DNA from 3 places in the Reticulibacter mediterranei genome. Region 3 is predicted to be linked to each of the others. Evidence: riboswitches for the same ligand, from Rfam matches in the RefSeq annotation. Region 3 holds a riboswitch; each other region holds the start of a gene.
The links. A riboswitch is a leader RNA that binds a small molecule or an ion and turns the genes downstream of it on or off. The one in region 3 is predicted to bind ZMP and ZTP.

Region 1 (9,660 bases), 2.2 Mb from region 3:
ATCACTCCACACCAATTCGCTCGACGAGGCACTGGCACTTCCGACCGAGAAAGCCGCCCTGATCGCCCTGCGCACACAACAGATCATCGCCTGCGAGAGCGGAGCTACTAACACGGTCGATCCTCTTGGCGGCTCCTACTTTATCGAGAACCTGACCGACCAGACCGAACAGGCTGCATTAGACTATATCAACCGTATCGAGTCGTTGGGCGGCGTCCTGGCCTGCATCCAGAACGGCTTTTTCCAGCGCGAAATCGCCGAATCCGCCTATCGCTATCAGCAAGAGATCGAGCAGCATCAACGTACGATCGTTGGTGTCAACGACTATGTGCTGGACGAAGCCATCAAGGTGCCAACACTCTATGTGGACTACGAGGGCGAAAAAGTGCATCTGGCACGGCTCAAGCGTGTGCGCCAGGAGCGCAACCAAACGGCTGTGAGAAGAGCATTGGATCAACTTAAACGCGTGTGTGACGGAACCGAAAATACTATGCCAGCCATTATCGAGGCGGCCAAAGCCTATGCCACGCTCGGCGAGATCACAGAGGTCTTCCGCTCTGCCTTCGGCGACTACATGGAGCCTGCCGTCTTCTAAACAATCTAAGAATAAGGTAGTTCGTAGTCGAGCGATTTATCACGTTGGTTCGGCTTCACAAGCGGCTCCCCCAACGTGATAAATCGCTCGACTACGAACTACCGTCCCGCTTTTGAAAGGAACATTTCATTAATCAGTCTTCTTTGCGTTGCTCTCGCATGGTAGAATAGCAACATCTTTACTAAAGAGCAAAAGACGTACGCATAGTGCCAGCAAAGAGAGCCACATCATGACTGAAGCCCGACAACACAATCTGGTGAAAAAGCGGACACTGACGACCGAAGAATTGGTCGCCATTCAACAACTTACTGAACTTTGTAACCGTCATGACGAGTTATATATGCGGCTCGACTGGAATCTGCTTGCAAACCGCTCTGGCGCTGAGGTTAGCGATTTTCTCTATTACCAAAATGATGAGCTGGTCGGATATCTCATGGCCTATGGCTTCGGCAACGATGAGCGCGAACTAACTGGCATGGTGCATCCGGCACAGAGGCGTCAGGGCATCGCACGCACGTTATTGCAGACAGCCCGGGAAGAATATACTGGGCATGGCGTTCACGAGTTGTTGCTGATTTGCGAGCAGCGTTCCTCCTCTGGCAAAGCCTTTGTTGAGTCGGTCGGTGCTCACCATGCCTTCTCCGAACATGAGATGATCCTTACCAATTTTCAGCCGCGCAACCGGTTCGATGATCGCCTTGCCTTTCGTCCAGCCGACAGCGATGACATCGCAGCACTGGCAACTATTATGTCCGCCACCGAAGGCACGCTGGTAGAGGTTGAAGAGCCAGTCATCCAACAACGAATACAAGATCCGGTGAATCACTATTATATCGCGATCTTTGGCGACAACGAGGTTGGTTGTCACGAACCTGTTGGCATGCTGAGGCTGAACGAGATGCATGATGAGATCGGCATCTACAGTTTTGCCGTCATCCCCGATTATCAGGGTCGCGGCTACGGTCGCCAGATACTTGAAGAAGCAATTTACGCGGTTCGAGCAGAGCAGAGTCAGAAAACAATTATGCTCGATGTAGATGTCACCAACGAGCGCGCCTTTCAGCTGTATCGCTCGTGCGGCTTTGACATCAAAACAACCTATGATTATTGCAGTATTGCCCTTGCATAAAGACATCGGGTTATTTTGTGAAATCTCATCATTGGTGCATCTGGGAAAGAAGGAGGGGAGAGGAGGAAGGTTCCCACCACACGTAGCGACAAGGGGCGGCGAGGAGAGGATGCGGGGGCCTTGCGCTTGTCGTTGGACAAGCACGAGAGGTGAAACAGCCTGGGGAGGGCGACAAGCGCAAGGCCCCCACCAAGACCCCCAAACACCCCTTGTCGCTACGTGTGACCCAAGATCCTCTGTATCCTCAAATTTTCCCTTCAATTGCCAGATGCATCTATCATTCATATAGATTGGAATCGTAGAGAATGCACTGGTTAGAACTAACGGTAAAGGTCCATCCCGATGCGGTGGAATCGGTTAGCGAACTGATGAGCCGCTACAGCAGCGAAGGGGTGGTCATTGAAGAACCTATCGAATTGATCGAGGATGGACAGGCCTATCGTGTGCGCGAGGGCGAGCCTGTCACGGTCCACGCCTATGTGCCGATGGATGGCACCGAAGAAGAAGCCCGTCAGCGGATCAGCGAAGGGCTATGGCACTTTGCCAGCATCGGCGCTCACTTTGTCGGCAATCTGGAAACAAAATCGGTCAACGAGGAAGATTGGGCCAACGCCTGGAAAGAGCACTTCCACGTCACCCAGATCGGCAAGCGCATCATCATCCGTCCATCGTGGCGCGAGTATACGCCCAAAGATGAAGAGGTCGTCATCACGCTTGATCCTGGCATGGCCTTTGGTACCGGTCTGCACCCCACCACGCGCCTCTGTCTGGAACAAGTCGAACAGCACACACGCCCCGGCATGCATGTGCTGGATGTAGGCACCGGTTCAGGCATCCTGGCGCTTGCTGCCGCCAAGTTGGGGGCAGAGCATGTCTATGCCATCGATAATAGCAGCGTGGCGGTCGAGAGTGCGACGGAAAACGCGGCTCTCAATGGGCAGAGCGAGCGCATCGAGGTTGTGCTGGGAACGCTTGACGAAGAGACAGCACAGCGCATGGCCGGTCAGTACGACCTGGTTCTTGCCAATATCATCGCCCATATCATCGGCTCTATCGCCCCTCAACTCGCGCAAGTGCTGGCACCCGATGGCCTGCTGATCGCCAGTGGCATCATCGAAGCACGCCGTCAGGATGCCGAAGCTCCACTGTTAGAGGCGGGATTGGAACTGGTCGAACAGCGCATGATCGAAGACTGGATGGTGCTGGTCTTGCGGAAACGGCGGTCGTAAGAGACGATGCATCGCTTTTTCATACCACCATCGCATTCCCTACAACCGAGCGAAACGCTCACCCTGCCTGATAAGCTGGCTCATCAGGTGCGCGATGTGCTGCGCCTGGCAATTGGCGAGGCTCTGATCTTGCTCGACAATAGCGGGGACGAGATCATCTGTTCTGTTATGAAAAGCAGTCGAGCGGGCGTTGAAGTGACCATTCAAGAGAGGAGAGCAGGTCAGCGCGAATCGGCGGTTCAGATCATTCTGTGTCAGGGGCTATTGAAATCGGCACGCTTTGAGTTGATTTTGGAGAAGGGAACAGAGCTGGGCGTTACAGCTTTTGTGCCTACGCTCTGTCGTCGCTCAATGGCGGGGCTGGAAGATGCTGGACCATCAAAATTGCAGCGCTGGCAACGCATTCTGCAAGAGGCCACCGAGCAGTGTGGGCGCTCACGTGTCCCAACCTTATCACCTATTCGTCCGCTGATGCACACGCTAAACGATATTCCATCTGATGCGCTGGCACTGATGCCCTGGGAAGAAGAGCATGGCGTCAATTTGCGTACAACCTTGCAAGAGCAGTCTCCGAAGCCGCAAACTATTGTGCTATTTATCGGACCGGAAGGCGGCTTGATGGCGGAAGAGGTCGCGCTGGCAAAACGGCACGGTGTCCAGAGCGTGAGCCTGGGACCGCGCATTCTGCGAGCCGAAACCGCCGCCATCGCCGCCATCGCCAATGTCATGTACGAGCTAGAAGCCTGAAAGAGACCTGCGCTCGCCTCCTGTAACGCTGAGAGATTGAAACAAACAACTATTTATTGGCGCTGACCTGGAGCAGCCATACTCGCTGGGCTGCGGCAACTGCGTTACCCACCTGTACGGGATAACCCAGCAGAGCGAGGCTGTTCTCCACAGCTGCTAGCGCGACCAGGACGTCGTTTGGCGTCACATAGCCCATATGCCCGATGCGGAAGATCATATCCTTCATGATCTTGCCCTGCCCACCGGCTAGCACCACGCCGAAGCTCTTCTGTGCTGCTTTGCGGAATGTTGAGGCCTCCACGCCCTGGGGAATTTTGACTGCCGTTACGGTGTTCGAGGCAAAGCCCTCATCCTGACACAGCAGCTCTAATCCAGTCGCCTGTGCTCCTGCACGAGCCATCTCGCCCATCAAGCGATGCCGCTCCTGCCCCTGCTCGATCCCCTCTTCCAGCACCATCTGCAACGCGGCCTGCAAACCGTAGAGCAGTGAGATAGCTGGCGTTTGTGGTGTCTGACCCTTCGCAAAGCCATCGCGATGCCCTTTCAGGTCAAAGAAGAAGCGCGGCGCATTGGCTTTCTCGGCCCGCGCCCAGGCTTTCTGGCTGGCAGCAATCATCATCAGCCCCGGAGGACACATCAATGCCTTCTGCGAACCTGTGAAAACAACATCCAGTCCCCACTCGTCCATCGGCAGAGGCAGCGCTCCCAGGCTCGAAACGGCATCCACAAGAACCAGCGCTCCATGTTTGGCGACGACTTGCGCGATCTCGTGGACGGGATTGGAGACGCCAGTGCTGGTCTCATTGTGCTGCAAACAGACGGCTTGAATTGCCCCCTCCTGCTTGCTCAGGAACGTATCAACATCTTCCGGGCGAGATGCGGTGCCAATCGCATAGTCCAGGCGCTCCACCTGATAACCCAGAGCGCGATTCGCCTTGACCCAGCGCTCGCCAAAATCGCCAATCACTATATTGAGAACCTTTGCACCGGCAGGCACGAAATTGACCATCGCCGTCTCCCAACCAGCACTTCCCGAGCCAGCCAGCACATAGACCTGTTCTTTCGTTTGAAAAACCGTCTGCAACTTCGCGGTGATATCGCGATACAGACGAGAGAAGCCTTCGCCACGATGATTGATCATCGGCTGCGTCATGGCAGCACTTACCTGGGGAGGAATGGGCGTCGGACCAGGAGTATGTAACGCAATTTTTTCATTCAGCATAAAATTTGCTCAGCCTTTCTGCTCTTTTGACAATAAAAAAAGGCACCAATGGTGCCACAGCCCAGGCGAACGACTGATAGGTTAACGTTTACTTGCTCTTCAGGCTCCCTCGTGGTTTATCCACGTCTTTCGCCAGTTACCTGAAGAACTTTCTTCCTTCTCGTTTCAAGTATACCAAAAAGTCCGCGTAGCGACAATCCCTCATGGCTATTGCTCAAAACACATCTTGATCCCTTTTTTGTTACAATAATCAGGAAAGATTGTCGTTACACGCAAGAGAATCAGGGACAATCAATCGTAAAAGCCCTGACCGCCCAGGATAGCGCGAACATAATCCGCAACATAGTGCCGCTCGTCCACGCCGTCGATAATCATACACTCGGCAACATCGACGATCTGCGGCGCAACTTCATGCAAGACGCTAACGATGGCCCGCTCGTTGCGGCTATCAGCATTGTGGTCGGTCACGAATGCGAACAATTCGTCGGTAAACTTCTCTTCGTCGGCCAGCAGCCGAAAGATATTATTCATTGTACAGAGAGACCTTTCATCTTTGAAACAACAACGCTCTACAAGAGATTACGCTCCGTCTTCTGCCTCTACACATATACACATAATGATACGAATCTCATCCGCCACGTGTCAAGGCATGTCGTTGTTTTCCACTGGCACTCTTACTCACCCGTGCATAGATAAATACAAACAGTCTCAGGTAGCATAAAATAATAAGTTCTTCCTGCTCAAATAAACAGTGCAGAAAGAACTTATTAAAATCTTTTCGCCAATCATCACGATTTAGTGTTTTTTGTCGCCGTCATTATCGCAGTGAGCCCATTTACTGGTTCCTGTCATGAAGTCGTCGGCATCGCCGTCGCCATCGCAGGTAAATGGACCATGCGCGCTCGCTGCAACGCCAAAATAGTGAAACATGATTGGGTTACGCGGGGTCGCGGAAAAAAAATCGCTCGCAGGCCACCTGTCTACATAGCCATCGGGTTCCGTGTTGCGCGTCCATGCTTGAACCGATCCATTCGCAGCAACCGTCACAAATGCGACCTCTTTGATGGGCTGCTTCTGCTCATCCATATGGCACGCCGGGCCTCCCTCACAGGGGGCATAGCTCACATTTGTACCATGTCCAGGCGGCAGTCTATTGGTAGTGACTGTATATTGTGCTGTGCCAGTAGCGGGGACAGGAACGGCCAGAGAGACACAGCCCGCCGAAAATTTGACACATGTTCCCTGATTGACGGGACAATGTCTTTGAGCACGAGGCATTGTTTTATAGGCTGGCAATGTTTTAGGGCTGGCTCCACCTGTCAGTCCTGTTGTGATATTTGTCCCTGGCCCCTGAACAATGAAGTTTCCCCCAGAAAGTGCTTGCGCACAAGAATCCGTCGCTTGAATCCAGAGCGTAACGGTTCTGCTATTTGGAACGGCATGGCTGCTGGCGAAACTATCATGGGCGAAAGTTATCCCTCTCTCCCCGAACATACCCAGTGCTACCAGACTCAGGAGCACAATGATAACGACTCCCCAAAGCCAGTTTCGTTGAGAGCTTCTTTTCATATCCCTCTCACAATCCTTCAATCCTTCTGTGTTGCATGTTTCTATCGGTGAAAAGGAACATGCTCTCTATAAACTATCGGCACTGGCTGGTCGATACATCAGGGGCAATTTGCAGCACATCCAGCAGCACATAATTGTAGCAAGCGTGATATGATACCAGAGATAAGACCCGAACAGCGTTGTTTATGTAGCAGCTTATCGCAAAGGAGCCAGGCAATGACCACTTCAAATACACCAAACATGCTCGATTATGAAGCAGAACGACGCTCGTTTCATCTAGAAGTGCCCGAGTATTTCAATTTCGCAACTGATGTGATTGGCAAGTGGGCACAAGACCCCAACAGGCTGGCAATGATGTGGGCTGGACCAGATGGCAGCGAGCGACATATCTCCTTTACAACATTTGCAGAGCGCTCCAACAAGGCGGCAAATGCCTTTGCGCACCTGGGCATCCAGAAGGGCGACGCCATCTTAATCATGTTGCCTCGCATCCCCGAATGGTGGGAAAGCGTGCTTGCGCTGATGAAGCTGGGGGCCATCTTCATCCCCTGCACCACGCTGCTCACGCCGCAGGATATCGAGCATCGCATCCACGTTGCTGAGGCAAAAGGCTTCATCACCGATAGCGAAGGTGCGGCCAAGCTCGACCAGATCCGCACAAACTGCCCCACATTGCGCCATACCGTGATGATTGAACCAGACGCCGATCTTGCTCGACGAGAAGGCTGGACCAGTTACCATTAGATCGTCGATAGCGCCTCCTCATCATTTACTGGCCCACAAACGCGCAGTGACGATCCCTGCCTCGTCTACTTCACCTCCGGGACAGTTGGCTATCCCAAGATGGTGCTCCACACACACGCCAGCAACAGGGGAAAGGAGACAGGAGGTGTTGCAGGAAGAAAACGGCACGAAGAAGATGCTCGCTGAGCGCGAATACGCTGATGAAGAGTGGGAGCAGCGTCAACAGAACCGAGAGGCGGAAGCCCATGAGTGAGAAGACCTGGAAACGTAATACGAAAGGCCCGTGATCCAAAATCCTGGGTGTGGCTGGCGAGTTCAATGGTTCGTTCGATCAACCGCCGGTCCATCTGAGCATCAATGAGGCGTTTGCGAAAGGCGACGAACGTTCCTTTACTGAAAGGTGCCTGCTCAGTATCCAGACAATCCAGTACCAATTGCCAGCACCGATCCAGCAGCGTTGCGGTCCCTGACCTCATCATCAGAGACTCCTGTGTAGTCTTGCACAATGGTCGCCAGGGCTAATTGCCCTGGCGAAGTGGGAGGGTGCCAGCGGAGATTCGGGGCATAGAGCGCCGCCAGTTCTTCTTGAAAAGCGTCATCAAATAACTCATGGCGGTGATGACGGAGAAAGACAAACAATTTCGCCCGTTTGATGCGTGTGATAAAGGTTTGCTCAAGGGATGAGAGTTCAACTGGAGGATGCCAGGCTGGAGGACGCACATGCTACTTGCTTTCTGAAAGCTTGCTGGAATGCTCTTGTTACTAAAAAGCGGGCGAGAAGATGTGCTCTCGCCCGCTTTACCAAAAAGAGAAGGAAGACGCAAAAGAGGTCGTGTGTCGTCGGGCGCACTCCTAGACTTCTTCCACCTCGTACACCATGCCCCGGAATCCGGTGCTGCTAGCTATGCCTAAATTGGCGGCATCTTGCGCGGTGGCCTGACCTTGAGGCGATTGGAACGCCTTCTGGAGCTCATCCATGCTGTCCCACTCTAACTCAGCTATCCAATAATAAGGTTCTTCTCCACGAACAGCAGTCGCGTGACGGCCAATCGTGTAACGGCGCAGACCGGGTAATTGTTTGATCAATGGGATCTGCACGTCGCGATAGTGGCGCTCAAAGGCCACGGGATCTTCTGGAGTATTCCAGAGCACAAGAAATTTGACCATACAGTCCTCCTTGGGAGTATTCTCCACATTATCGTGGTGCCACTTTCTGAAGGGAGGGAACACTCACCTGCTCTCGGGCTGTATCACCCTGCCCTTTTTTGGGAGATCGCAGCAGCGAGACAGACAGCAACGTCGCGATTGCCAGCGCTACAAGAGCCGATACGGATGCGACAAAGGCTTGTCCATAGGGCAGAGCGGACAGGCTAGCAATCTGTCCAGGGGTGGTGGGTCCCAACACGCCAAAGAAGATGACTCCTATCACCGCGACTCCTATGGCGCTAGAAAGCTGGACTGCGGTCGTCAATAAGCCCGAAGCTGCACCAGCATCCTGAGATGGGATATCACTCAACACGACATTCATCAGAGGAGCGCCGATCATACCTCCACCCAGACCGAAGACCAGCAGAGGCAGGAGCAACTGGTTTTGCGATATTCGCATTCCAGCTTGCAACACAGCCGTGATGATCCAAAGCTCGCCTATGCCCATCACCATCGCCCCGCTACGCAGCACCCACTTGCCTCCTATGAGGGACACAACCCGTGGGACCAGCAGTGAAGTGAAGAAGAAACCCAGGCCCATGGGCAGGTACGTCAGCCCAGCAACCAGGGGTGAGAAGCCAAGCCCAAATTGCAGATAGAGTGCGAGTGTAAAGAACAGAGCGCCATTGGCACTATAAAAGACCAGGGCCGTGAGCATGCCTAAAACAAAGTTGCGCTGTCGGAACAGAGCAAGTGGGACGAGTGGCGAGCCTCCTCGACGGGTCAGACTGTACTCATAGAACACAAAGAGTGCTAACACTGGCACTGAGAAGAGCAGAGAGAGGAAGGTCCACAGAGGCCAACCAAGATCATGTCCTTCGATCAGCGGATAGGCGAGCAAAAAGAGTCCTATCGTCAAGATTCCCACCCCTAGCAGGTCCAGATGACGGCTACTTCGCCGGGAGAACTCGCGAACCAGAGGAATAGACGCTAGCAAAGTCAGAACGCCAACAGGAACGTTGATGAAAAAGATGCTACGCCAGCCGAAATCGAAAACATTACTGCCAATGAGGAGGCCTCCGACGATTTGCCCGGTGATTGACGCCAGGCCGAGAGTCGCCCCGTAACACCCGAGCGCGATGGCGCGTTGTGTACCGGCAAACGTGACCTGAATAAGCGCGATAACCTGGGGGATCATCAACGCAGCAGAACACCCTTGCACAAGCCGGAAGACAATCAGCATAGTGGCGTTGGGGGCCAAACCACAGAGCAGAGAAGT
Region 2 (9,660 bases), on a different contig from region 3:
CGCGGATCGCCAGCGCGATCTGTTTGCAGGTCTCAGAGCGCGGTTGGTCGTCGCGCACGAATGACCACTGCATGATCGTAACAGGCCCGGTAAGCATGCCTTTGACGGGTCTTGACGTGAGCGATTGCGCAAACTGTGTCCAATAGACCGTCATGGGTTGAGGGCGCGCGACATCGCCATAAATGATGGGTGGACGCACACAACGCGAGCCGTAGCTCTGCACCCATCCATACTGCGTAAAGAGCATGCCTGTCAATTGTTCGCTGAAAAACTCAACCATGTCGCTGCGCTCGAACTCGCCGTGTACCAGTACATCCAGTCCAGCCTCTTCCTGAAAGCGAATCACCTGCTCGATAGCCTGACGCAAATACGCCTCGTAGCTCGCATCATCCATCTTGCCGCTTTTATGAGCTGCCCTGGCAGCACGAACTTCAGCCGTCTGGGGATACGAGCCAAGCGTCGTCGTCGGCAAGATGGGAAGGTGCAACTGCTCCTGTTGCCGCTGCTTGCGAATGTCATGCTCATGGGGACGCTGGGCCATCTGCTCGCTAATGGCCTGAACACGCTCGGCCACCTGGGGATTATGGATGCGCGGCGAACTACGTCGATTGGTAAACGTACGGCGATTCTCCTGAAGCTCGGTATCAATTGCGGCGCGACCTTCATTGACGGCGCGAGCAAGCAGGCTGATCTCCTCGACTTTTTGATTGGCAAAGGCCAGCCACGAGCGCATATCTTCATCAAGGTGCGTCTCCTGCTGCACATCAATCGGCACAAGCAGTAACGAACAGGAGGGGCCAATCAGGACGCGCTCCGATCCAAGCGCCTGCACACCACGTTCGATCAAAGCAAGGGCGCGGTCAAACTCGGTGCGCCAGACGTTGCGGCCATCGACGACGCCCAGCGAGAGCGCAAGCGAGGCAGGGACAAGACTCAATACCTGTTCCAACTGCTCAGGGGCGCGCACAAGATCGAGGTGTAGCGCGGCTATAGGAAGCTGTACAGCCAGGGGCAGGTTGTCGCGCAGGTCACCAAAGTAGGTGGCAAGCAGGATACGCAGCGATGATGCGGCGACCAATCGCGTATAAGTGCTGCGATACGCCTCCTGAGCTGCCTCTGTTAGATCGAGCACAAGACATGGCTCGTCGATCTGTACCCAATCAGCACCAGCCTGTGCCAGTTTCCGCAACACCTCTTCGTAGACGGGCAGGAGCTGGTCAAGCAGGGTGAGCGGATCAACGCCGCTGTGGTGCGTCTTACCAAGCAACAAAAACGAGATCGGACCAAGCAGGACGGGGCGCGTGTGGATGCCCAACGCTTTTGCCTCCAGAAACTCGTCAATCGGTTTGGTCGAGGCAAGCTGAAAGCGCTGCTCCAGCTCAAACTCGGGGACGATATAGTGATAGTTGGTATCGAACCACTTGGTCATCTCCATCGCGGGAATCGCGCTCGCCTGATCCTGATCGTTCTGCATACCACGAGCCATCGCGAAATACGTGCGGAGATCAACCACTGAGCCATCCCATTGATAGCGTTTGGGGACCGCTCCGACCATTGCGACGGCATCAAGGACGTGATCGTAGAGAGAAAAGTCGTTAGATGGAATATGGGTCAGGCCCGCACGCTGCTGCAATTGCCAGTGTTGTTGGCGCAGACTGGCAGCCTGAGTAAGCATCTCAGCCTCACTGAGTTTGCCCGACCAGAATTGTTCGAGGACTTTCTTGAGTTCGCGCCTGGCACCAATGCGAGGATAACCGAGATTCGTAGCGTGTACCATACATCAGTTCCTTTCAACGCACCCACCAGCCAGTATGCGGTGGGCGACGAGAGCCAGCAAACTAACAACAAAAAAGGACACCAGCATAGATCATGGTGTCCCAGCCCAGGCGAGCGGCTGCTTGCTTCCGCCTCTCTTTCAGGCTTCCCTGTGGTACTCCACATCGTTCGCCAGTTGCCTGAAAGCATATTTCCTTTTGCTACTTCTAAGTATAGGAAATGCTTTTATAAAGTCAAGTCTTTTCCCGATGCATCCTCGATGCAGCCTGCAAAGCCTCGCCGCCTCGTGCGCGTGCATAGGCGAGAAATGCCAGCGTCTCTCTTTTTCGCTGTATGCGATTGTGATAAAGCGATGGCTGATCTGGATGGTGACGAATGCGCCACGCCTCATCAAGCAAGAGTTGCCAACGCTGCGGAAAACGCTCGCGCCAGCGTTGCAGGGCCACCGATTTCGCGATAATCTCCCCCTCCTCAATCGCGCTGAGGATGCGACAGAGGGTGGCAACGGAGGTCATGACCCAATAATCAAACCAGAATAGATATGCTCGCCGGGCCTTGCCAGCCCAATAGACATCGAGATTGAAGCGCATCGCCTCCAGCACATCATCCCATGTCACGGTAAGCGGAAGCGTGGCGGGTTCCGGCCCCAGCAGACGGATGCCCTGATGCTTTGTAATCCATGCCATCGTTGCATCAAGATGTGCAGGAGTGGTAAACGTGCCATCACGAAAGATAGCAGAGGGTGACTGTTGCTGGAGAGGAATATAGGTCACGTCCATCAGCTTACAGAGCGGTTGCTGCTGTACAAGCTGCGCATGAACGGCAGCGAACTGCTTCATTTCTTCGCTGCTCCACTCGCCCTGTATCAACGCCAGCACATCGATATCGCTCTCGCCCTCCTCAAAAGCTCCGAGAGCAATAGAACCATGAAGATAAATGCCGACAAAGCGAGCATGCCAGGACACAAGGGCGTGAAGATACGCATCAATGCATGGTTGGAGCGAGGCGGGAATAGTGCTTTCCATCAAATACATCTCTTTCCCGATACATAAACTATGTTGCCTGCTTCGTAAAATGTACCATATTTTTTTGCGCATACAACTATACGCTTTGCAACAACCAGAAAGGAAGCAGCAGGGCTTTCCAGTTCTCCGCTCAAAGGGGTGCAGGGTCTCCCTGCCGGGGTCTGGGGTGTCCCCAGTTTCCTTCCCTCCTTCGCGCGCCGCCTGCGGCGGCGCGCAAAAGAGAAGAAAAAAGGTTTTTTGCGGGGACACCCCGCACCCCGGCAAAGGGCTGCCGCCCTCTGCACTCCCGCTAGATGGGAGAATTGGAAAGCCCTGAAGGAAGCAGGCAAAATTCGCCATATTGATCTCAGTAATGTTACACTAGATTTGCTCACAGAAGCACAGCGGTCTGGCGTACGCATTGCAAGCGTCAAGAAGCGCTACAATCCTGTGAACCCTAGTTCTCTGAACAGGTTGTTGACTGGTGTATAGAGTAACAGATTTAGTATCGACATTTATCACTACACCTCAAGGATAACGAGAAACATTAGATGGGCATTCTTTTTGGGCTGCTGGCGGCCATCTGTTTTGGCCTTGCAGATTTCGTTGCCACACACGCAACCAGACGCATCGGTGTGCTGCGTTCGCTTGCGGCAATTCAATTGTTAGGCGTCTTCGTCGTAGGAGCCGTACTGCTCGTTACACAACAACATGCACCACCTCTAGATCCATCGGCCTGGGGCATAGCGGTAGGCATCAGCATCATCAACTTTATAGGAACAGTGTTGCTGTATCGCGCCTTTACGATTGGTACACTCTCGCTTGTTTCGCCTATTGCATCCGGTTTTGCGGTCGTGACGGCTATTCTGGCCTTTTCCAGTGGAGAACGCCCACCCATCCTCCCTCTTGCGGGAACCGCATTGCTGGTTGTGGGGGTGATCGTCGTTTCCCGCACTCGTAACACCTCGAATGCTACAGCGCTTGCCGGGGTTCCAGAAGCGCTAGGGGCCAGCCTTTGCTTTGGCTTCTACTTCTGGATGCTCAACAGTGTTACTCCTACGTTGGGAGCATTCTGGCCGGTGTGGATCACCCGGTTGGTGCAACTGCTCTGCGCGCTGCTTATGCTGACCGTGCGCGGTCCCTTCGAGCTAAAGCTGCTCTGGAAGGCCAGCCCGTTGCTGCTGATCGCAACCGTGCTGGATTCAGGAGCGTTGCTCGCATTCAATCTGGGCATCGGACAGACATATACAACCGTCACAACAGCACTGACCTCGCTCTACAGCGCCGTTACCGTCCTCCTCGCCTGGCTGTTTTTACGCGAACGGCTCTCTTCGGGTCAGTGGGCCGGTGTGGGCGTCATTCTAGCTGGCGTCCTGCTTGTTAGCATGTAGCAGTGAGTGCAAAAGAAGGCAAACGCCCATCTCCCACAGTTGGTGCCGTTGCCTTCTCCCAACGCTACCTCTTCTGATATCATTTCTTCCACCACTGAAAAGTTCCCATGTCGAGGCTTGACTTTTTCCAGGCCATCTGTTATATATATGTCATTGATATATATGGCTTATATATACATGGATGATATATAAGCACACTGTTCTGTTGACGCTAATCAGGCACGGCATTGGATAAATTTTTTGAGGAAGGAAATCAGTCATGTTTGATCTTAATACAGCGCAAGAAGGCCAGCCCAAAGGTTTATATAAAGGTTTATTGATAAGTTTATTGTTCAATATTGGTATACCGCTTTCGCTCTACTACCTCGCTAAAAGTTACCTGCATGCCTCCGAAGTTGTAGCGCTTAGCGTGGCCTGTATCTTCCCGGTGGTCAATAATATTGTTGAGATCATACGCCATCGTCGACTCGACTTTTTCGGCCTGCTCTTTCTCGTTGGTGCCATTATCAGCACCGCTCTCACGCTGCTAGGAGGAAGCACACAGCTTATCCTGATCCGCGAATCGATGATTACTGGCGCTTATGGTCTGCTCTGCTTCATCTCGTTGCTCTTCTTCCCGAAACCCTTGATGTTTTATGTTGGCAGGCAGATGATGACCGGTGGCAACCCAGCCAGGATCGCGCAATATGATGCGGGTTGGCAAAAGCCACATGGCCGTACCGCGCATCGCCTGATTACAGCCGTCTGGGGTTGTGCCCTGTTTGGGGAATTTGTCCTGCGCGTGGTTATTGCGCTGCTGCTGCCCCCGCCGGTGGTACTGGTACTTGGCCCGATCCTGCTCACCATCGCAATCGGGGGCACCTTCTTCTGGATGTTTGGCTACATCCGCCGGGTACGGGCGAGAGTGCAGCAAGCTGCCTGAGCAGCAAGCCAAAGCGAGCCGTAGAGGAGGCGATTACCTCCTCTACGGCTCATGTTTTTTCTCAGACAACGGCGTTTAACCGCCAGTGGTAACGGTGCCATCGGCATTAACTTTTACCGCAACCGCCTTCAGAGGCCGATCGGGTGGCCCCTGCAAGACGGCGGCATTGTTAAACGGGTCAAAGTAGGCGGTGTGGCGAGGACAAACAATCTTTTGCTTGCCCCCATCGTAATAGCAGGTGACGCCCTCATGGGGACAAGATGACTCGAACGCCACAAAATTGCCATTGGGCAAACGTATGAGCAGGCTATTATTGCCGTCCGCCGGATTGGAGAACGTCTTGGATGAATTATTTCCCTGATTCGTTGAGCCAACCACCGTTCCAGTATGACCGGGCATTGGTGTTGGCGTTGGCGGCTGCGTCGGCTGTGCAGTGGGCGTTGGCGGCTGCGTCGGAGCTGGTTTAGCCGTTGGTGTCGGTGGCTCCGTAGGAGCTGGCTTGGCCGTTGGCGTCGAACCAGCTTTCGTCGTCGGGCTGGCTGGTGTGGTCGCTTTAGCCTGCTGCGCACCCGTCTGGGCCTGTGGTTGCCCATTACGTAGCCGTTGCGCTAACGTAATACCTCCAAAGCCAAGCGCAGCGACCATAGCAACACCTCCACCGGCCAGCAGCGCAACGGTCCGACGCCGCCCCTTATCTACCTGACTCTGCTTCTTCGTGTTCAAGGGAGGAAGTGATGCAGCTCGCGTCATCATCTCCGTAGGCGCATCATTGCCCAACGATGGCTGGTTGCTGGCCTGCGCAAGAGGTGCGGCCATCGTCTTGTGCAAAGAAGAGGCAGCAGGATTTTGCACAGCACCTAACGAAGTTGTAGACCACCAGACAAAGGGATCGACATTCAAATCCTCTGGCGAATCCAGCAACGCCTGAGCGCCGCCGGGTGTCTTTTGAGATGGGAACGAAAACTGAGGCGTCGTGGGCATCTGCCCGGCCTGTCTGTCCCTATCAGTTTGCTCGGCCTGGAGCACATCCTCATTAAGCCAGTTGTTGGCAGGTGATAACGTCGGAGGCGCGTTCGGCGATTTCTGGTTGACCGTTCGCGGCAACGGCGTCACGGCAGGCAATTGCACAGAATCGATGACTTGCAGCACACGCTCCATAGCTGTTACCAGACTACCTGCGCTCTGATAACGTTGCGCCCGATCAGGCTCCAGCGCCTTCTGCACAATCAGATCCAACGCTGGAGACAGCTCAGGACAAAAAGTGAGTAACGAAGGCGCTGGCTGTTGCACGTGCCGCAGAGCCGTTGTCATCGGATCGGCACCGGAGAACGGTGGCTTGCCGCTCAACAACTCAAACAACATAGCCCCCAGCGCGTACACATCTGCAAGGGCATCGAAAGGCGCGCCCTGTACCACTTCTGGCGCAATATATTCAGGAGAGCCGAGAAACGTTCGGGCAATACTAAAAAGATGGGCGTAGGGATGTTGCACCTGCTCAAGGCCGCGTAGTTCAAGGATGTTTGCCAATCCGAAGCCAGCAATCTGGATCTTCCCATCCTGATCCAACAAAACATTTGTGCTTTTCAATGTTCCATGTACGACGCCCTGCCCATGAGCATAATCAAACCCTTCAGCGACGGGACGCAGAATATCGAGTGCCTGCGATGGTGAGAGATGGGGCTGCAACTTGAGTACTTTGGCAAGTGAACCGCTTGTAATTAGAGGCGCAACAAGGTAGGGAAAGCCAAACTGCTCACCGAAATCATATGTTGGTAGAACGCGCGGATGCTGCAATTTCTTCAAGTCAGCAGCTACATGTGTAAAGCGTTCTTTAAATTTTTCGCGCAATTGCGGTGAATATTCTGGCGGTAACAAAAAGGCCGTTAGCATAACTGGCTGTTGTTGTACCACGTGGCGAGCCAGATAGACGGCGTTTACATTGCCATGTCCCAGCAGTTGCTCAACCCGATAAGATCCCAATGAGTTGCCGACAAGCTGTTCTACTGACAGTGATGTTGAATTCATACAAACCCTCATAATACGGAGATGGATTACCATATTTTAAAATGGCGAAATAGGTTTTGGTTGAGCCGCATTCCCCTCGAATGAGAGTGTATACACAGTATTAATAGATAGTCAACTATAACCTATCGATACCAGGACTTGTGGGGGATTACCTGCTTTTTTGTATCACCCTTTGTCTTCCTTACACATCAGGTTTTCATCCGTCAACTATTGTTGAGTATCCGTAAGTGCTCTTCATCCGTAGCACAAGGGAAAGAGGATAAAGAGGACGAAGAGGACGCGAAGAATTCATGCTACTACGCAGGTAAGACTATCACTTCGCTCTATACAATGAGGATTGAAAAATAATCCACTAACGATTTTTCGTAGTTGTGCGATAAATCGCGCGAGAGAAGCTCCATAGGTGAAATGCGCGTGATAAATCGCACAACTACGAAAAATAATCATTATATATTGTTAGCACCTCAAATATTCGTATCTCCGTTTCTATCAATACTGTTTATATTAGTACATCACGTTAAGGAGTTGTATATGAAGAGATCACCTCAGTTAGATCGCTACCAGCAATATGTTGATAAAACGCTTCTTGATGCAATTTATCAGAAAGCACAGGCGCTTACCGGCCTGCATATCCTGCATCTCAACACGACCGAGACAGGAGGAGGAGTTGCAGAGATCCTCGAAGCGCTGACCCCCGTCACCGAAGAGTTCGGCATTGAGCAGGATCGCCATATCATCCAGTTGGACGAGCAGTCGAACCATTTCACAGGCAGATTGGTCGATCTTTTACAGGGCAACCTTCCCGGCGACATACCAGAGAAAGAGAAGCGCATCTTCCTCAAAAAGTTGAGCGAGACTTTACCGCATCCAGAAGAGTGTCAAGCAGACATTTATTATGTACACGACTTTCAGTTGGCCCCACTTGCTCATCTGTATCCCTGGATGCAACCCGCGCTCTGGTTTTGTCACATCGATACGGCCCATCCCAATCCCAATGCAGAAAACTATATTCGTCAATATCTGGATGATTATGAACTCTATACCTTCAATACGGCCCTCTCTGTATTCGACAATTTGTTGCCCCAAAAGACGCAGGTGGTTACACTTGGTATTGATCCATTTATCGAAAAAAATGCGCCAATGGAGAAAGAGCGCGGCATGGAAGTGCTGGCACGCCTCGGCATCGATACACAGCGGCCGCTGATTACACAGGTCTCGCGCTTCGATAAGTGGAAGAATCCCTGGCAGGTCATCGACATCTATCGTCAGGCAAAGCAGCAGATTCCACAAGTGCAGGTTGCGCTGGTGGGAGCAATGGAGGCAGCCGACGATATCGGGGCCAGTGAGGTACTGCACAAATTGCAAGACTATGCCAAAGGTGATCCCGATATTCACTTCTTCTATGATCCCAAACAGATCCAGGGCGAAGAGGTCAACGCCTTCCAACGCTTCTCCGATGTGATCCTTCAACGTTCATCACGTGAAGGCTTTGGTCTGACAGTCACTGAGGCAATGTGGAAAGGTCAACCCGTCGTAGGTACTTCAGTAACAGGTCTGCGCGCGCAGATTGAGGACGGCACTAACGGCTATATCTCCGACGATACTGATGCTGCTACAAAGCATACGCTAGACCTCTTGCAAGATCGCGCCCTCAAACAAAAGCTGGGGAAACAAGCCCACGAACACGTACGCGAACATTATCTGCTGCCAATGATGATCCTGAGCTATCTGGATGCGCTCGAGAAGGTGCATCAGCGACATAAAGCTCGGCAACAGGCCAACTCACCCTCGCCAGTGGGAGATTAACATCGTAGTACTCTGTCAACCTTCATGCGTTGATGCATCCACGACATCCTGCGGGCTGGGACCGTGTATAGCAGGGGCGATGGCTGGTCCTCGCCCGCCTCCCCAACCCACGCGATGAGGCCACAGGGCGAGGACCAGCCATCGCCCCTGCTATACACGGGGAGCCGCCACCATTCCGTATGCCAAATGAAGCTCGACTACGACACTCTGGAGTCGTAAAGAAGTCCTTGACGAACAGCCTTCGCCCTGGTATAGTACGGATGTTCCTGTTACTTTCTACCAACGGGTGTTTTTGTTTCTCTTCTCCAGGGAGGTAATTCGTGGAAATCGCATACAAAGAGGCAAAAAGCATTCTGACTCCTCAGCAGCACGGCTTCCTGGCTGCCGGACCCTATCCCTTTACGCATGCGCTCTCGGCCTATACCGGCTGCGGCTTTGGACAAACAACCTGCGGCCTCTATTGCTATGCCCAATTTCTCCCCAACTGGGCCATGAGCGGGTTTGCCGCACCCTGGGGTCAGGCAGTGCAGGTCAAGACGAACGCGCCAGAATTGCTCGAAAAGAAGCTCAAGAACATGCCAGAGGCGAAACGACAGCGATTGCGCATTTTTATGAGCAGCACGACCGACCCCTATCAACCCATCGAGCGCACTCAACAAGTCACGCACGGCTGCCTGGAGGTGTTTGCGCGCTATCCCGATCTCGACCTGCTTGTCGTGCAAACGCGCTCTCCGCT
Region 3 (9,660 bases):
CAAAGATCGTCCAGCGTTGAGCGACTGGGAAAAGGCATTCAAGCTGATCAAAGCCGATGGCAGCACCTCGATTGGCGCGGCGTTGGCGAAAATGCTCAAAGATAAATTTGTCGCTGAGCAGATCGTCATCGTCACCGATGAGGGTGAGAATACGCCGCCGCTCTTCCACAACGCCTATGCAGAGTATGTGAAAGAGATGCACGTCGCCCCGAGCGTGATTATTGTGCAGGTTGACGGCTCTAATCCGAGCTTTATGGCCGGGTTGCAGAAGCAGGGTATTGAGGTGATGCGCTATCAGTTTCGCGGCGACCAGTACAGTGTGGTCAATATTCTTCCGCTCATGGCCATGCCGAGTCGGGCCGAGATGGTGGATCTGATCATGCAGTACCCGCTACCCGAGCGTCCACAACGGATCATGTCAGTTGAATAGAGGAGATCTCCTGTAGCTATCCCTACAGGAGATCTTCACGTATATTAGCGCTGCGCGGTCTCTTGTACAGAGGAGAGCAGCAGTTCCAGGTCCAGTTCAGGGTAAAGGATATAGTGGCTGAGCAGAGCACTGATGCGTTGCTGGGCCTCTGCAATGACGTTGGCGCTCAAGTTATATTTGGCGCGGCTCTGTTTGCCTGCCGTGCTTGTCGGGGTGGTGTGAGAGAGGACCAGCTTGATGATGCTTGCGATCTCTTTCATTTCTTCCGTGCCCATGCCAAGCGTCGTAGTGGCAGGTGTTCCCAGGCGCAATCCGCTCGTGTACCAGGGACCGTTGGCGTCGAAGGGGAGCGAGTTGCGATTGAGCGTAATTGAGCAGGCGCGCAGTGCTGATTCCGCTTGCCGCCCGGTCAAGCCATAGGTTTTTGCCACATCGAGCAGGAGTAGATGGTTATCTGTGCCGTTCGTCAAGACCTGGAGCGATTCGTCGAGACATGCCTGAGCGAGCGCCTGGGCATTTTCAACGATCTTGTGTGCGTAGGTCTCGAATTCGGGGGTCAGCGCTTCGCGGAAGGCAACCGCTTTTGCCGCCAGAATGTGGGGCAGCGGTCCACCCAGCATCGCTGGGCACCCTTTGTCCACCCACTCGGCCAGTTCCTCTTTGCACAGAACCAGTCCACCACGAGGCCCGCGCAGGGTTTTATGGGTCGTTGATGTGACGATATGGGCGTGTGGAACCGGATCGTAGTCGCCCGTGAAGACTTTGCCTGCGACCAGACCGGCAAAGTGTGCCATATCGACCATTAGGACTGCCCCAACCTCATCGGCCATTTCGCGCATTTTCGCAAAGTTCAGCTTGCGAGGATACGCGCTATAGCCAGCCAGTAGGATCAAGGGGCGGATCTCATGCAGCTGGCGACGCAGATTGTCCAGGTCGATGCGGTAGGTATCAGGCTCAACGCTGTAGGTATACACATCGAACAGGTGGCTTGAGATGTTGTGTCTATAGCCGTGCGTGAGATGGCCTCCCGAATAGTAATCAAGGGAGAGCAAGCGCTGATTGTGAACCGCCGCCCGTACCTTTGCCCAATCTTCGCGCGAAACCTTCGAGGGATCTTCTAGCCCCAGTTCGGTTAAGAGCGGGCGTTGCACCTTTGCGGAAAGGACCGCCAGGAAAGCAACCAGGTTGGCATCGGCACCCGAATGTGGCTGGACATAGGCATGCTCAGCGCCAAAGAGCTTGCACGCAAGCTGTCCCGCCTCTTCTTCGATGGCATCGACGTTGTCGCACCCGGCGTAGAAACGATGGTGAGCATAGCCTTCGGCGTATTTGTCAGTAAGCAGGTTCGCCCCTGCCAGTTGAGTTGCCAGAGAGCTATAGTTCTCGCTGGCGATCAGCTTCAGGTTGCTGCGCTGGTCCCGTAGTTCCTTGATGATAGCTGTGCTGATGGACGGTGAGACCGTATTGATCTGATCTAGTGAAGCATAGAAAGCGGCAGCAGCCGAACTGGGAGAGATACCGTTCAGGGTATTGAGATAGCGGATAAGCAGGGATTGTTCCTGTGTGGTTGTTGGCATAACCGTTCGCTCCTTTTCTCGAATAGCAACAGAATGTGATACAGACCGATGACTATTCCAGCCCAGGCGAACGACTGCTTTGTGAATCTCGCTCCAGGCTCCCCTGTGGTTGCTTCCACCGTCTCGCCAGTTACCCGGAGCTATCTATGAAGTTGTGTTATAAATGAGTATACACTATTTTGGCCACTGATCAAGTGCTTTAGCCAGCAACCATCATAGACAAGCCATTTTTTATGTTGGCCAGGAGTAAAGTATATGTTAATTCTAAGGATAGAAACGAGGAGAGCAGAGTGCGATGACGAGAGAGCAGAAGCCAAAGGTTGATGCACGGGCGCTGATTGCTCGTTTGAATAACCAGAGTAGGACGCTGTTGCAGCGAGAAATAGTTGCTCCCCTGCTTCCTGGTGGCCGTATTCGGACCCGGCTTGGTGGCATGGTGCATGAATTCTATCCCACGCGCGAGTTTGTCGGCTGGGGCCGTTTCCGTCCGATCAACGAGCGAGAGGCGGAGGTGCTTGAGGAGGCGCTGCCCTGGGAGCGTGGCGGCTATCTGGAACTGTTCCCCGCGCTGCGGGTTGTTCTGCTCTGGCCTGATACCAATCCAAAGCAGCCGGGCATGTGGTGGGCTGTGCCATTCAATGATAGCGATGCCCGCCAGCGTTTCGGCTTTCGGGCTGAGCCATTGCCCGTCTTTTTGTGCGATCCAACCAATGGAGCGGAACAGTTTGAGCGCGTGATCGTGCGTGTGGAGGGCCACAATCTCTGGTTTGATGGTCCTGATGTGCTGGCCGATCCCACGCATGCCGAGTGGCTCCGTGATACCGCTGCTAATATCGATAAACTTGAACGTTTCCTCCCTGGATTGGCAGGTTCTGAACGCCTTGCTCTGCTGTTCTGGCAACTGCATCATATCGAGACAACTCTGGCAGGTGAAGGTTCTACGATAGAACGCCAACAGCGGGCTGCGCAGCAGCAGCAGAGCCATCAACAGCAGCGAGAGTGGTTGCGGCGGCAGGCGTTGAATAGCCAGCTGGAACAGCGTTTGCGACATGCTCTGGCGAAGGCTGATGCGGTTCTGCATAGCTACAGCGAGATCACAAATACCGATGGTTCTCCTGGGCATCTTGTTGTTGAGTGGAGCGAGCAGGGCCAGACCAGACGCTATCGCTCGACCATCGATCCACGCCTGAATGTTGTGTCCAGCGGGATCTGTCTCAGCGATCGAGATCAAGATTTTGATCTGACCAGTCTGGTGAATGTGATGACGGATGTTCCCTGGGAATAACAGCCTCAGATGGTGTGCCGCGTGCGAAAACGGGCGTGGACGTACCCGTGCTCTTGCGTTTGCGGGCGACATCCGGCAAAAATACGATCTGTCCACGTTCTGGTTTGCGATAAGTTTTTTCGTGTAGATGAACTGCTAGCGAGCGCATAAAATCGTAACCATCGCTAAAGCTGGAGGGGGTGTGGCCCCATTTCTGTTCGTATGCGCTATCGTGGAGTGCGTATCCAGCTAATGGAATCACGTTATGATAGAAATCTTCTATCGAGAAGGAAGTGAGGATGTTCCGAAGCGTCTCTGCATCGGGAACAATCCAGGTAATGCCCATGAAGTTAGGCTCGGCGGCTTCGAGTTCCTCAAATGAGGCATAGACAGCCTCTGTGGTATCTGATGCGACCTGATAGCCCAATGTGTAGCGAAAATGGTTGCTCCAATCGGCGTACTGAAAGTATTCGTCGGCGCGGTCGAGCCACTCTATGATGGTTTCTAGCAAGACTTTATTCGAGCAGGCAAGCAGTGCATCACGTACCTGTTGCGTGAGCTGTTTTGTTTTTGTTTTCATAACGGGCTAGCTATCCCTTTCTCATTCATGATAAAAGAAAAGCGTTGCATATCTGTTTCTGAGCAGAGAGATTGCTCTACTTATGTAATACACCGACGAATCCCAAAAGCGGAAAGATGGCTCATAATTCGTTAAGCATGCCATTTGAAGAAAGCAGTGAGAAAAGCATATGACACAACCCAATTTGAATCCCAATAGCCCCTTTTTTCATGAGGAGCGGCATATATCGCTGGCCCCATTTGTGGAGAAGCAGATCACGATTTGTGGAGCGGGCGCATTAGGAGGAAATCTGACCGAAACGCTGGCTCGTATGGGGTTTATGCGCATCAAGCTGATCGATAAAGATCGGGTGGAGATGCGCAATCTTTCGACTCAGCCATATAGTCGCGCGGAGGTTGGAGCACCAAAGGCTCGCGCGCTGGCGAATACGTTCTATCGAGCGGTGCAGACAAAAATAGAGCCGGTGGTGGTGGAGCTAACAGTGGCAAACGCACAGGCGTTGTTGCAAAAGAGCGATCTAGTTGTCGATGCCTTTGACAATCGGGCGGGACGAGCAGCGATCAGTGAGACAACTCGTACGCAACGTATTCCCTGTTTGCATATCGGGTTTAGCGCCAATGGACTCTATGGCAACGGGCTATGGGAGCCGCAGTATCAGGTGCCACAGGAAGTTCCTGGCGACCCCTGCGATTACCCTTTGACGCGCCCATTTGCGCTGATGATGGCGTCGCTGGCAGCACGCACGATCATCGATTTCTTTCGCAGTGGTCAAAGGACAAATTTTGAGTTCACTTGGCGCGATCTGACGATTACTCATTTGTAATCTCTGATCTCATCCCCTTAATGTTGTTGCCGATTATGATGACGAGTGGATGAGGCACTGGTAACGCATAGGCCGTCGTTTGCAGCGGTGCTTTTTTGGTAATGTCATTCCTTGCTCATCTGGAGGAGGTAAAGAAACTGAGCTTGTCCCGCTCTGTTGCAGTCTTCTTGACACAAGATGTCAGGATTCATTGGTACAATTGGAGAAGATCATTCTGATCGTTGCCTATTCACCTGTTGGAGGTATTGTATGATCAATGAAACAAGCCTGACATTGGCACTTGAACAGGTAGAGAAAGAGCATTGTCTGAGTGGAGCGCTTCTCATTTCTCAGGACGGACACATAGTATTTGAAAAAGCGTATGGATTTGCAAACAGGCAATTGAATATTCCCAACGTCATTGAAACCAAATTTCATATCGCTTCGGTGACCAAGATGTTTATCGCAATGGCAGCATTGGTTCTCTCCGAACATGGGCAGATTTCGCTTCAGGAAAAGCCGTACCGTTATCTGCCTGAATTGGTCGTACTCGATCAGAACATCACTCTTCATCATTTGTTATCTCATACGTCCGGTTTACAAGATATTTATGATGTCCCAAATCTGCGGTTTGAGATGCAAAAACTCAAAAACGAACGCGGAAGCCTGCTCTCATATCTAGTCAAATTGCCCCAATTGTTTCAGGCAGGCGAAGGATGGAGTTACAGTAGTACTGGCTTCATTTTGATGGGTTATCTTCTGGAACGGGTGACGGGCCTGTCGTTTGACGAATTGATGAAACGCTATGTCCTCGCGCCTCTAGACATGACCGATACAGGCCTGGATCGGCCTCGTTGGATTAATTTTGGTCGTGCCTATGGTCATACAGTTGAGGATGGAGAGGTTGTCCATGCAGACAACGACCGCTTGAGCTTGTTTGAGGAGGCACCAGGAGAGTTGTACTCAACGGTACTGGATCTCAACAAGTGGTGTGATGCACTGTTTGCATGTCCCTTGGTTTCTCCCCATACGTTGCAGTTGATGTTTACCCCACATGGGCAAGGCACTGCATGGGGGAGGTCATGGCAGTATGGATATGGCTGGTTTCTTGGCCCTGGATTTCGGATGCATGGAGGCGGAACTCAGGGCTTTTGTTCGCTGATCAGGCAATATCCTGCGCAGAAGGTTAGTATTATTGTACTCTTGAACTCTGATCACATGGAGGTAGGCCCAATCATCAGCGCAGTTGAGCCACTCCTTCTGAACTAATTACTCCTTATTGAGGCATAAAGAGCTTGAGAGCGAGACCAAGAAGTTACACTCTCGATGAAGCAAAGAGGTGACTCCCTGGCTTCTCTCACTCTGAGCGCCCTATCCGTCCATCGGACGGATAGGGACTACGGCCAGAATGTTGCGGAAGAGTTACTGAATCAGAGAAGATCGAGGTTCTTTAAAGTCCTAACGAAGTGATGGTATCCAAAACTTCCTGGGCATGTCCTTCAGGTTTCACTTTGGACCAGACCTTCCGCACGATCCCATCTTTATCGATGAGGAACGTTTCCCGGTTGACGCCCATATACTTTTTGCCGTACATGCTTTTCTCTTTCCACACGCCATATTGCTGGGCGACCTGCGCGTCGGTATCGGACAGCAGGGGAAAAGGTAAGCTAAACTTGTCGGCAAACTTCTTGTGCGAGGCGACGCTATCTTTGCTGATCCCTAAGACCACGATGCCATGCTGCTGCATGATATGATTGGCATCGCGGAATGAACACGCTTCAGTCGTGCAGCCGGGAGTGTCGTCTTTTGGATAAAAGTACAAAACCGTAATTTTTCCCTTCAAATCCGCCAGATGAACCTGATTGTTTTTTACGACCTCATCGTCTCCTATGGCTGGCAGCGTAAAATCAGGAGCCGCTTGCTCTTCTTGAACCTCTATTGCATCACTCATTGGTAAATCTCCTTCTTGCTAGTTGACTATCAATCGTCAAAGCTTTTCGCCTCCACAATACAACACACTGAGGTCTTCTGCCAACAAGTCAGCCAAAAGACACTATCACGGGTAGTTCAAAGGTCAGCGAATTGCAAAGAAAAGCGCGGACACCATATACGGTATCCGCGCTTTTCTTTGGCCGCATATCCTGGGGTTATGCGGCCAGGGCCAGCATGCGCTCCAGAGCTACACGAGCCCAGTGGACGGTCTCTTCATCGACGCTGACCTGATTGATCACCTCTCCATCCACCAGCGCCTCCAGCACCCAGGCCAGATATGCCGGGTGAATACGGTACATGGTGGAACAGGGGCAGACAATCGGATCAAGGCAGAAAATGAACTGTTCGGGATGCTCCTTCGCCAGGCGGTGCACCAGGTTGATCTCGGTCGCGACGCCCCATTTGGTCCCGGCGGGGGCATGCTCGATCTGCTGGATGATATACTCAGTTGAGCCAAACAGATCGGCAGCGTCTACCACCTCGCGGCGGCACTCTGGATGGACCAGGATCTTGATATCGGGATACTCAGCGCGCGCTTTCTCGATCTGCTGCACGTTGAAGCGCATGTGCGTTGTGCAGTAGCCTTTCCAGAGGATGATGCGCGCACGTTCGATCTCCTCTTCAGCGTTCTCTGAAGACATCGGATCTTTCGGATTCCAGACCGTCATCTGATCTTCACGAATCCCATAGCGCAGGCCAGTGTTACGACCAAGATGCTCATCAGGGAAGAAGAGGACGCGTTTTCCCTGTTTGAAGGCCCAATCGATGACTTTAGGCGCATTGGACGATGTGCAGACAACGCCGCCATTGCGCCCACAGAAAGCCTTCAGGTTGGCTGCCGAGTTCATATACGTGACCGGGATAATACCAGCATCCTCTCCCAGCAATTCAGTGAGCGTATCCCAGCACTCCTCGACCTCGGCGATATTCGCCATATCCGCCATTGAGCAGCCAGCTGCTGGATTGGGCAGGATCACTTTCTGATGTGGGGCGCTGAGGACATCTGCGCTCTCGGCCATAAAGTGAACGCCGCAGAAAACAATATAATCGGCCGCTTTCCGTCCCGCCGCCAGTTGTGCCAGCTTGAACGAGTCGCCGCGATAATCGGCGTATTTGATGATTTCGTCACGCTGATAGTGGTGGCCCAGGATCACCAGCCGTTCGCCCAGAGTGGCTCGTGCCGCTGCGATACGACGATCCAACTCCTCGCCATCCATTTCGGCATAGAAGGTTGGGATATTATCGGCACGCTTAGAAAGATCATGTTTGGCGCGTGTTTTGGGAGTAAGGAGCGGCAAAACGCGCGTCTCCTGGCTCTCTGCACACTCAGTTATTAGCACCATCGTCTCCTCCTTATTCATATCCATCAATGGAATGCATCAGGCAAATTCCAGTGAGATATCGAAATTGGGTGCCGAATGCGTCAGGGCACCAATTGAGATAAAATCGACGCCAGTAGCGGCGACAGCCGCCAATCGTTCGGCATCAGTACCCATATTGCCGGAAGCTTCAATCAGGACGTTTGGAGCTTGCTGGCGTACTAAAGAGATCGCACTACGCATCGTTTCGACGCTCATATTATCCAGTAGCACCACATCTGCCCCGGCTGCTAACGCCTCCTGCACTTCGCCGATTGTCTCGCACTCGATCTCAATTTTGAGGAGGTGGGGGGCCGTGCGCCGTGCAGCGACAATGGCGGCGGTGATCCCGCCTGCTGCTTTGATATGGTTGTCTTTGATCAGAACGCCATCATGCAGGCCAAAGCGATGATTCTGGCCACCGCCGAGCCTGACTGCCTCTTTTTCTAATGCTCGCAATCCCGGTGTGGTCTTACGAGTATCGATGATGCGGGCGCGGGTTCCCTCGATAGCGCGCACACAATGAGCGGTCAGCGTGGCGATGCCAGAGAGACGACCAAGAAAGTTTAATGCAACGCGTTCGGCGCTCAATAATGAGCGTGCGGGACCGCTCAGGCGAGCAAGCACGTCATCTGGTTGTACCACAGCTCCATCTTTCACCAATACCTCTACGGAGGACCGCTCATCGAAAACACGGAATGTCTCCACTGCAAGTTCTAACCCTGCAACGACTCCTGTTTTGCGAGCGATGATTCGTCCGATTGCCTGTTGTTGCGCGGGGACGGTGCTTAACGTCGTAATGTCGTACGCCGCTCCATCTTCTTCTAAGGCACGTTGAATCAGCTCTATTGATGGTTTATACATGTCGTATCACCTCTTTGTGCCGGAACGATAATCCATAAGGATCAATGCGTGAGTGCTGAAAAGCGTAGTGGCGACCAGCGAGCAGGTCATCAGTTGTCTGATAATCAGAGCGCCAGTGGCTCCCGCGACTCTCCCGCCGCTCTAGAGCAGCCGCAATAACCAGTTCGGCAACCTGAAGCATATTGATGGTTTCAGCAATGCGTGGCGATAATTGCCGCTCTTCGTTGCCCGATTCCAGGACCAGAGCTTGCAAAGTTTTCACTTGATTGCGAGCGGTCAATAAGCCCTCACGTTCGCGGCGCAACGAAACATACTGCCACATCATCTGCCTCAGTTCGCCACGTATTTCCAATGGAGATCGCTCGTTCGCATTACCGGATGACGGAACCTCATCATCTGATGCGCTGTCGAAGATTATTGTTGAGACCCCTTTGCGGGCGTGATAGCTATTTGTGTGGCCATCGTTGAGCACCGCCGAGGCCGTCAGATGATCCGCAACGCGTATGCCATAGACCAGCCCCTCTAACAGCGAGTTACTGGCAAGCCTGTTCGCACCATGTACCCCAGTGCAGGAAACCTCGCCAACGGCATAGAGACCCGGCAGCGTTGTTCTGCCCTCGGTATCGACCAGAACACCTCCCATACAGTAATGGGCAGCGGGAGCAACAGGCAGCAGATCAGTGGCAAGATCCAAACCATTTTGACGGCAGATTGCTGAAATGGTCGGGAAGCGTGCATGCATTTTTTCAGCTGGCAGATGCCGTAGATCGAGATACTGGCACTCGGTCTGTTC

Region 1: another riboswitch for ZMP and ZTP. It lies ahead of K3T83_RS21635 (pyridoxal-phosphate-dependent aminotransferase family protein); the one in region 3 lies ahead of K3T83_RS31225 (glycine hydroxymethyltransferase).
Region 2: another riboswitch for ZMP and ZTP. It lies ahead of metE (5-methyltetrahydropteroyltriglutamate--homocysteine S-methyltransferase); the one in region 3 lies ahead of K3T83_RS31225 (glycine hydroxymethyltransferase).

What each region holds. Positions count from the first base shown of each region.
Region 1 covers NZ_BNJK01000001.1:5,006,275-5,015,934, reverse strand. The annotation lists gene K3T83_RS21655 (acyl-CoA mutase large subunit family protein) at 1-595, shown strand, start outside; gene K3T83_RS21650 (GNAT family N-acetyltransferase) at 825-1,724, shown strand; gene prmA (50S ribosomal protein L11 methyltransferase) at 2,030-2,953, shown strand; gene K3T83_RS21640 (16S rRNA (uracil(1498)-N(3))-methyltransferase) at 2,960-3,700, shown strand; gene K3T83_RS21635 (pyridoxal-phosphate-dependent aminotransferase family protein) at 3,750-4,922, opposite strand; ZMP/ZTP riboswitch at 4,975-5,072, opposite strand; gene K3T83_RS21630 (hypothetical protein) at 5,214-5,453, opposite strand; gene K3T83_RS21625 (hypothetical protein) at 5,718-6,491, opposite strand; partial or broken gene K3T83_RS56325 (AMP-binding protein) at 6,642-7,421, shown strand; gene K3T83_RS56320 (hypothetical protein) at 7,325-7,714, opposite strand; gene K3T83_RS21610 (hypothetical protein) at 7,644-7,955, opposite strand; gene K3T83_RS21605 (EthD family reductase) at 8,088-8,402, opposite strand; gene K3T83_RS21600 (MFS transporter) at 8,431-9,660, opposite strand, start outside.
Region 2 covers NZ_BNJK01000004.1:96,553-106,212, reverse strand. The annotation lists gene metE (5-methyltetrahydropteroyltriglutamate--homocysteine S-methyltransferase) at 1-1,777, opposite strand, end outside; ZMP/ZTP riboswitch at 1,874-1,965, opposite strand; gene K3T83_RS54995 (aminoglycoside adenylyltransferase domain-containing protein) at 2,010-2,801, opposite strand; gene K3T83_RS58515 (aldo/keto reductase) at 2,940-3,272, shown strand; gene K3T83_RS54990 (DMT family transporter) at 3,332-4,171, shown strand; gene K3T83_RS54985 (VC0807 family protein) at 4,431-5,093, shown strand; gene K3T83_RS54980 (protein kinase domain-containing protein) at 5,169-7,118, opposite strand; gene K3T83_RS54975 (glycosyltransferase) at 7,650-8,924, shown strand; gene K3T83_RS54970 (SPL family radical SAM protein) at 9,245-9,660, shown strand, end outside.
Region 3 covers NZ_BNJK01000001.1:7,217,230-7,226,889, forward strand. The annotation lists gene K3T83_RS31220 (vWA domain-containing protein) at 1-430, shown strand, start outside; gene K3T83_RS31225 (glycine hydroxymethyltransferase) at 475-2,007, opposite strand; ZMP/ZTP riboswitch at 2,061-2,151, opposite strand; gene K3T83_RS31230 (hypothetical protein) at 2,303-3,292, shown strand; gene K3T83_RS31235 (hypothetical protein) at 3,222-3,851, opposite strand; gene K3T83_RS31240 (HesA/MoeB/ThiF family protein) at 4,021-4,674, shown strand; gene K3T83_RS31245 (serine hydrolase domain-containing protein) at 4,924-5,922, shown strand; gene bcp (thioredoxin-dependent thiol peroxidase) at 6,104-6,604, opposite strand; gene nadA (quinolinate synthase NadA) at 6,801-7,988, opposite strand; gene nadC (carboxylating nicotinate-nucleotide diphosphorylase) at 8,025-8,867, opposite strand; gene nadB (L-aspartate oxidase) at 8,860-9,660, opposite strand, start outside.